One region of the Marinobacter antarcticus genome, then DNA from elsewhere that is predicted to be linked to it. Evidence: riboswitches for the same ligand, from Rfam matches in the RefSeq annotation. Region 1 holds a riboswitch; the other holds the start of a gene.
What was found. Region 1 has a riboswitch for thiamine pyrophosphate ahead of thiB (thiamine ABC transporter substrate binding subunit). Riboswitches for the same ligand answer to the same signal wherever they lie in the genome.

Region 2: it holds a riboswitch for thiamine pyrophosphate, as region 1 does, so the genes downstream of both, BUA49_RS03315 (3-oxoacyl-ACP reductase) here and thiB (thiamine ABC transporter substrate binding subunit) in region 1, are expected to answer to the same signal.

The regions. Positions count from the first base shown of each region.
Region 1 covers NZ_FRAQ01000002.1:347,425-351,634, reverse strand. Annotated here, with positions in the region: gene BUA49_RS13000 (AAA family ATPase) at 1-898, opposite strand, end outside; gene BUA49_RS12995 (metallophosphoesterase family protein) at 895-2,028, opposite strand; TPP riboswitch at 2,157-2,254, shown strand; gene thiB (thiamine ABC transporter substrate binding subunit) at 2,322-3,326, shown strand; gene thiP (thiamine/thiamine pyrophosphate ABC transporter permease) at 3,348-4,210, shown strand, end outside.
Region 2 covers NZ_FRAQ01000001.1:695,332-699,541, reverse strand. Annotated here, with positions in the region: gene BUA49_RS03325 (SDR family NAD(P)-dependent oxidoreductase) at 1-231, opposite strand, end outside; gene BUA49_RS03320 (LLM class flavin-dependent oxidoreductase) at 375-1,685, opposite strand; gene BUA49_RS03315 (3-oxoacyl-ACP reductase) at 1,685-2,458, opposite strand; TPP riboswitch at 2,517-2,612, opposite strand; TPP riboswitch at 2,693-2,800, shown strand; gene BUA49_RS03310 (sodium:solute symporter family transporter) at 2,899-4,210, shown strand, end outside.

The DNA of each region.
Region 1 (4,210 bases):
TCTGGTTTCGCCAGTGGGCCTGGCTCTGTTGCAGCAAGGAGAGGTTTTGCTGCAGCTGCTTTAGAGAGTCCATACCGCGGTTCTGCTGTTCCTGCAGCGCCTCGACTTCCCGGTATTTTGCTTCCGCACGCTGCATGCTGCTCCGGGCCGCTTCCCAGGGCCGCTCCCGATTGGCCTGCTCGTGCTCAGCCGCCAGAGTGCCCAGGCGGTCTACCTGAACCTTATACTGGTCGACCCGCGCCTGCAGATCGGAGACGTTCTGTTGCAGCGTCTCCCGGGAGTTTACCAGCGCAAGATAGTCACCCCGTGGTTTTCCAGTGGCTGTCAGCAGCTCCTGCCTTTGCTGCTCCACTGCCTGGATAACGTCGTCCCCGCCGCTGCTGGCTACTTCACCGACCAGGTTATTCAAAGCGGATTTCAGGTGACCTCCGGCGTGCAGAACAGCCTTTTCGATGTTCTGCCCGGTGCCCTGCTCCACCCAGAGCAAGCCTGGGATACCCCAGTGTTCTTCTTTGCTGGCGCCCTTTTTGGGGAACTGATAGCCCAGCAATGCAGCAAGTTTCTCTTCAGCTTCTTCACCGCTGAACGCTGTGCTGTCTACCAGAAGATCACAGCGATGTCGCTTGAGAAAACGCTTGTCCAGTTGCCAGCGCTGTCCGTTGTGTTCAAACACGAGCTCAACCGTCGGGGCCGCAGAGGAATCTCCCCAGGGAGCCAGGTCTTCTGCGGATTTTGACCGGTAGCGCTCAAAAAACGCGGCACGAATGGCGCGAACCAGAGTGCTTTTACCGGATTCGTTGGGGCCGTGTATCAGGTTAATACCGGGCTGCAGATTATCCAGCTCCAGGCCTTGTCGGAACTGACGAAACTGCTCAACTCGCAGACGCTGAAGCTTCATTGGGCCACCTCCGCGTCCTTCGGCTTGAGCAGGCTGGCCAGAATGGCCAGCGCATCGCGCGCAACCTCTGCGTCACTGCCCTTATCCACTGCCTGTTGGCTCTCCCGCAGCTCCTGAACCACTTCTCCGAGATAACCATCCGCGAGCAGTGCGGAAATATCGTCGTCTGTGGGCTCAAGTTGCAGCCTGGTGCGGTCGCAGGTAACGGCGCGATAGCGTGCCTCTGCGATGGAGAGGGCTTCGGTCAGTTTCTGGTCACCCGCCAGTGTGAGAGTGCCCGCCAGTTTCAAATCCAGAACAGAGGCTTCAGGCAACTGGCTGATTCGATGCAACAACTCATCCAAATCAGAGGGTACCGACAAACTTTCCCGCCACTGGTGCCATTGATAACGCGCAGTTTCATGCCGGGTCACCTTCGGTGTTGCGCCCGGTTCTTTGATATCAACAATCAACACATAACCCGCGTCGTTATTACGGAAACGTTCCGGCTCCGGCGTGCCGCTGTACCAGGTGCGCGCGTTGATCTCCCGCACGCCGTGCCAGTCTCCCAGACCCAGGTAATCCAGCTTTGCGGTTTCTGTGCGGTCAGGGGCGATGGGATTTGTTGAATCTATGTCTTCAGGCAGCAAACCTTGCACGCTGCCGTGGGCCAGGCCTATGCGCAACAATTCCGGTGGCGTTTCCATATCGTCGAAGGGCTGGGTCAGGTCGCCATAGGTATGGCGCTGAGTCAGGGGTGCAGACAGCACAGCGATACCCTGCTCTGGCAATGGGGTAACACCGGACTCAAGCGCCAGATAGACGTTTTTCGGCACCGCGTCAAGCCGCTTTGCGCGCGTCCAGACACTTTCCGCGAGCGCCGCATCGTGGTTGCCGGGAAGCATCACCCAGGGGCCGTCAAAGCCGCGGGTGGCATTGAACACCCGCCGGATGGTGCGATCAGAGACCGTCTGGGCATCAAACACATCACCGGCCACCAGCACTGCATCACACTGATGCTCGGTCGCCAGCGCCGCCAGCCGTTCGATGGCCTCGTAGCGTGCTTCAACCAGCGCAGCACCGTCTTCGGTGTCAAACCGGCTGTAGGTCCGGCCCATCTGCCAGTCAGCTGTGTGTAGAAACTTTGGCACCTGCTTTCTCCTTGCTCTTTATAGTTGGCAACCGGCGGCTTATCGTTGGCAGCCAGAACAGCTCGTCGCACAATACAGGCTTGCGCTGCCGCCATAAAGAATTGCCACTTTGGGCATGGTACACTCAACGCAACTCAACGGGGTGCCGGGCAAATGCCGGGCTGAGACCATACCCGCGGAACCTGATCCGGATTATGCCGGCGAAGGGATTGAGCACTCACCGGCTTTGGTGGGGCCCGCGGCACGGTTGCCTTTTATGGTTACCCCTGATCTGCCGTGGAGGTTACAACATCATGCTCATTCGAGCGCTTACACTGTTCTTGCTCACCTTGGCCTCTGTGCCTGCAAATGCTCAGAAGGCATCCACACTCACGATTTATACCCACCCTTCTTTTGCTGCCGAATGGGGCCCTGGGCCGGCCGTTAAAAAAGCCTTTGAGCAGACCTGTAATTGCCAGATCAACTACGTGGTTCTGGACAGCGGCGGCGACATTCTTCAGCGCCTGCGCCTGGAAGGCGAAAGCACCCAGGCCGACCTGGTGCTTGGGCTGGACACTGGCACCATGGAAACAACGCGACAGACGGGTTTGCTCGCTAACCATGAAATCGATCTGTCAGCCGTGAAACTGCCCATCGACTGGCAGGACCCGGTGTTCGTGCCTTACGACTGGGGCTACTTCGCGTTTGTTTACGATACCGAACAACTGCCCGAGCCGCCGGCGAGCCTGGCGGAGCTTATCGCTGCGCCCGACGGTCTGAAGATTATCATCCAGGATCCCAGAACCAGCACGCCCGGCCTCGGCCTGTTGTTGTGGATGCGCCATGTATACGGCAACCAGGCTCCGGAGAAATGGCAGCAACTCAAGGGCAAAATCCTCACTACAACCAAAAGCTGGAGCGACGGCTATTTCTCGCTGTTCATGAATGGCGAGGCGCCCATGATTCTTTCCTACAGCACCTCCCCTGCGTACCACATGGCAGTGGACAAAACCGACCGTTACCAAGCTGCTGAATTCAAGGAAGGTCACTATCTGCAGGTTGAAGTGGCGGCTCTGGTAAAGTCATCCGACAAAAAAGAACTGGGCCGGGCGTTTCTCGACTTCATGCTCAGCGCCGATTTTCAGCGCCACATTCCGCTGAAAAACGTTATGTACCCCGCTACGGATCTGGGCGACGAGTTGCCAGAGGTGTTCGACAAACTGATTCAGCCTGCACAAGCGCTGTATTTTGACCCGAAGGCCGTCACCGAGAACCGGCGCGAATGGCTAAATGAGTGGCTGGATGCCATGACACGTTAATAAACGAGCGTGGATAATTTCATGAGTTACCAACGGCGCTCTGAACGGCGCTCGCAATGGCGCTCTCAATGGCACTCTCAATGCCATTCTGCACCTTTCAGCCACCCCGGGTGGCGGCTCTGGCCCGGGCTGGCTATAGCCAGTGCATTAATCGTGCTGGCAGTGGCGGGGCTGGGTGCGTTGATCTGGGAGGCTTCGCTACCAGATTTGAGCGAGCTCTGGCGTAACCGTTACCTGCGCACGGTGGTGACCTTTACCGTCTGGCAGGCATTTCTCTCTGTGGTACTCAGCTTGCTCGTGGCCGTCCCGATTGCCAGAATTCTGGCAAGGCAACCGGTATTTCCCGGCCGCGCTGTTTTGCTCCGTTTAATGGAGCTGAGCCTCGTGCTTCCCTCCATTGTGGCGGTATCCGGCCTGGTCAGTGTGTACGGGCGTCAGGGTTGGTTCACTGGCCTGGCCAACGACTGGCTGGGCGCCTCCTGGAACCTCTATGGTATCAACGGCATTGTGTTGGCTCACGTGTTTTTCAACGCGCCCCTGGCTGCACGGATTCTGTTACAAGCGATTGAGAGCGCACCGGCATCGCAGCGCCGGGTTGCCGCGCAATTAGGGCTTGGCCGCTGGTGGTATTGGCGTGCCGTGGAATGGCCGGCCGTGAAACCTGTCATGCCCGGCCTCGCGGCCCTGGTGTTCACCCTGTGTTTTACCAGTTTTGCCATTGTAATGACCCTTGGAGGCGGTCCGGCGGCCACGACCATTGAGGTTGCAATCTACCAGTCATTGCGCTTCGAATTTGATGCCGGCCAGGCCGCTCTTCTTGCCATGGTTCAGCTGGTCATTTGCGGCTTTCTCTGGTGGCTGGCAGCCCGCCACGGGCTCACCGC
Region 2 (4,210 bases), on a different contig from region 1:
AATATCAGCGAAAACGCTTTTGACCTCATCCTCCGCTGTGGTATCCAGGTGCCAGAATTTTGCTGTTCCGCCAAAAGCTGCAATCTCGTCTACAACGTCCTGGCCTTCTTCATCCTTGATATCCACGACGGCAACCTTTGCTCCCTCTTGTGCCAATAGCAGAGAAGTTGCCCGGCCTATGCCTAATACGCCGCCTGTTACTACAGCTACCTTACCCTCTACTCTTTTCACGGTTATCTCCTTTCATCGTGAGTTGCCTAACGCAGACGTTCCGTTGCCGCTGGAGCAACCAGAGGCCGCGGAGGAAACGTAAACCGCAGCAATGCTTTAGGTAGTCAAGTACAGCAACCTGAAGGTGTCAACTACACCGGTGCTCACTCAGGCCGCGCCAATCCAAGATGGCTTCGCAGGGTATGGCCCTGGTATTCGGTACGAAACACCCCGCGACGCTGCAATTCCGGCACCACCTGCTCGACAAAGTCCTCAATACCGGAGGGCAAAGACGGCGGCATCAGATTGAAACCGTCGGCGCCGTCGTTGTTAAACCAGTGCTCCATTTTGTCGGCAACCTGCCCCGGTGTACCCACTATGCTGCAGTGGCCACCACCCGCTGCAAGCCGGCCCAGCAACTGGCGCAGGCTGGGTTGCTCGGTTTCAATAATGCGCAATATGGTGCTGTAACGCCCTTGCGGCCCGCTAAACTCTTCCAGCGGCGGCAGGGGCGGCACCGGCGCATCGAGATCCCAGCCAGAACAGTCCTGATCAATGAACATGGCCAGCTGGCGCAAAGATGCTTCGGAGGGCAACAACTCGTCCAGCTCACGCTGCTTCGCCAACGCCTCCGCTTCGGTTGGTGCCACGTAGGTGACCAAACCAGGCATGATCGGCACCGTAACATCACGCCCGGCCGCTTTGACCCGCCGCTTGATATCGCGGTAGTAGCTTTGAGCCGCCGGCAAGTCGTAAGCCACAGCGTAGATTGCCTCTGCGCATCTGGCCGCCAGCTCCCGGCCCTGCTCCGAGGCTCCTGCCTGAAACAGCACCGGATGCCCTTGCACCGGCCGGGGAACGTTCAACGGGCCATCCACCCGAAAAAACTCTCCCTTGTGGTTAATGGGCCGCACTTTGGCCGGGTCGGCATAGTGGCCCTGGCGATCAAACATCAGGGCGTCATCGGCCCAGGAATCCCACAATCCCAGCACCGCCTGCACAAATTCGTCAGCGCGACGATAGCGCTCGGCATGGCCCGGCATGGCTTCATAACCGTGGTTGCGTGCTTCCACATCGAACATCGAGGTGACCACATTCCAGCCAATACGCCCGCCGGAAATGTGATCCAGTGAGGCCACCAGACGGGCGGCGTGGAACGGTGTGTAAAACGTGCTGGAAACGGTGCTGATGAAGCCGATGTTTTCTGTAGCTCTGCTCATGGCCGCTATGGCCGTAAGTGGCTCCAGATACCACCAGCTGCCGTCGGAGACATTACCCGCCGAGTTGCTATCGGCAAAGAACACTGCGTCCAGCTTGCCGCGTTCGGCGGTTTGCGCCAGACGCTCGTAATAGCGGATATCGCCCAACTGCTCCACAGCCGATTGCGGATGGCGCCAGGCAGCCCGGTGGTGGCCGCAGCCCATCAGGAACAGGTTGATGTGCATCATGCGCTGTTCCGACTGTGAGGCTGCCATCAGTTTTTCACCAAACCGCCGTCCACCACCAGATTCTGCCCGGTGACCGAGCGTGCCCAGGGCGAGGCAAAAAACAGCGTGGCATCGGCAAACTCCGAAGGCGTGGTTACCCTCCGCAACGGCGTGCTGGCAGCGATAAAATCAAATACCGCCTCAGGCGTAGCGGCGGATGCGTCGGTGGTGCGCAGCAGGCCACCGGAGACCATATTTACGGTGATATTATCTGGCCCCAGGTCTTGCGACAGAGTGCGGGTGAGCGACAGCAAAGCCGCTTTGCCTGCGGTGTAATCGTGATAAGGCACCACCGGGTTCTGAAACAGATTCGTTCCCACATTCACAATGCGGCCAAAGCCGGCTTTACGCATGCCATCCAGTGCGGCCTGGGTAGTGTTCAGCGCACCGCCCACCACACCGGCAAACTGCTGGTTCAGATTTTCCCAGGTCAGCTGATCCGCATTTGGGCGGGCATCGCCGTTGAATGAAAAGTCCGGCAAGGCGTTGTTGATCACCGTGGTCACCGGCGTTCCAAAATGCTGTCGTGCCTGGGCAAACATCGCCTGCACTGCCGCGCGATCGGTGACGTCAGCCTGAACCGCGAGCGCACGTACAGGTTCTTCGCTGGCCAGCCTGTGCGCCGCTTCGGCGCTGTTACGGTAGTTGATCACCACGCTGGCGCCTTCGCGCAGAAACGCGCGCACCAAGTGTTCGCCCAAGCCGCGGGCAGCACCGGTTATTAAAACCAGCTGTTGATCAAGACGGACGGATTTGTACATAAACACCTCATAGCTGAGGCGAAGGCATGAAGTGACAGATGCGGCGCTGTATCTGGCGGACGCCTGCGGCTGACATCCCTTCGCCAGTGTGAACTGGATCAGGTTCAACGGGTGTTATCTCAGCCCTGCAAGCAGGACACCCCGTGTCGAATCAAAACCATAACACACCAGATGTGCGGTTATGTAGGCCAAGATACCTGCAATTGACAAGTACTGGCAGACTTCCTACTCTGTCTACAATCCTGGGGGAGCCGGTTAACGGCTGAGATTCCGCATGCAATGCGGTAACCCTTCGAACCTGATCCGGGTAATGCCGGCGAAGGGAAGGAAAGCGCCGCTTTACGCACGCCTGTGTGTGTCTTTCTTCCTTCGCGACTGTCCCGGTGGTAAGCCACTTTTGACGATTGCGTTATCCGCCTCCAGGGCAAGGAAGACACCCGATGTTAAGCTCCTCTACCGCACTTGTGTGGCTGGTTTTATTCGCCGCTCTGTTTGCCATACCTGGCCTGATATACGCCCGCCGAAAACAGGACAAACTGGACGACTTTCTGGTCGCCCGTAACAGCCAGAGCAGTTCCGCCACTCTGCTGACGCTACTGGCCACCACTCTGGGCACCTGGATTCTGTTTGGCCCGGCGCAGGCCGCGACCTGGGGCGGCATTGGTGCTGTTACCGGTTACGCCCTGGGCGCACTGGCGCCACGTCTGATTATGATCCCCCTGGGGAATCGCATTCGCACACTGATGCCCGAAGGCCACACCCTCACCGAGTTTGTGCTCGGCCGCTACGGCCGGGTGATGTACGGTTTCGTGCTGGTCATTATGGTTTTCTATCTGTTTATCAGCCTGACCGCAGGCCTGACCGCCATTGCAAAAATGGTCGCCTTGCTGGCTCCGGTGCCCCTCTGGCTTACCGCCAGTATTGTGATGGCCGCTACCCTGCTCTACACCCTGTACGGCGGGCTGCGGGTGACCATCTTTACCGACCGGGTGCAGATGCTGGTAATCCTGCCCTTTCTGATTCTGCTGATCGGCTTCGGCTGGCAAGCCACAGGTGGTCTGACCCCGGCGCTGCAAGGCTTGCAGGAAAAAGCACCACACCTTCTTGATCCCCTGGACATCAACGGCCTGAAATCCGGCCTCACGTTCTTTATCGCGGTGGTGCTGACCGGGCTGTTTTACCAGGGAACCTGGCAGCGAATCTTCGCCGCCCGCGATAACAAGGTCATCCGCAACGGCTTCATCATTAGCGGCCTGCTGAGCTTCCCCATTATTTTCATCATGGGTCTGTTCGGGCTGGCTTTTGTGGGGCTGGACTTGCCGGGTGATGGTTCGGTAGCCCTGTTCAGCGTGCTGTTGGCGGATGTTCCGCTGTGGTTTGCCATCGGCCTGCTGCCCTTCGGGCTGGCCCTGATTATGAGCAGCGCCGACTCTACCATCAGCGGGCTGACCAGCATTATGGTGGTAGACCTGCGCCGGTTACTGCCAAAACTGAGTAACCATAGCCTGCTGTCGCTGTCGCGCTGGCTGATCGTGCTGCTGTCGGTGCCGGTGCTGTTCGTCGCCGCGCAAGGCTACAGTGTGCTTTACTTGTTCCTGCTGGCAGATCTGTTGTGCTGCGCAGCGGCATTCCCGGTCTTTTTTGGCTTCTACAACGCCCGCTACCAAAGCTACAACGCCGCACTCAGCACCTTCGCCGGCCTGGTTGCCGGGCTTATAGTATTCCCGGCACCGGGCGCACCCACCACGTATT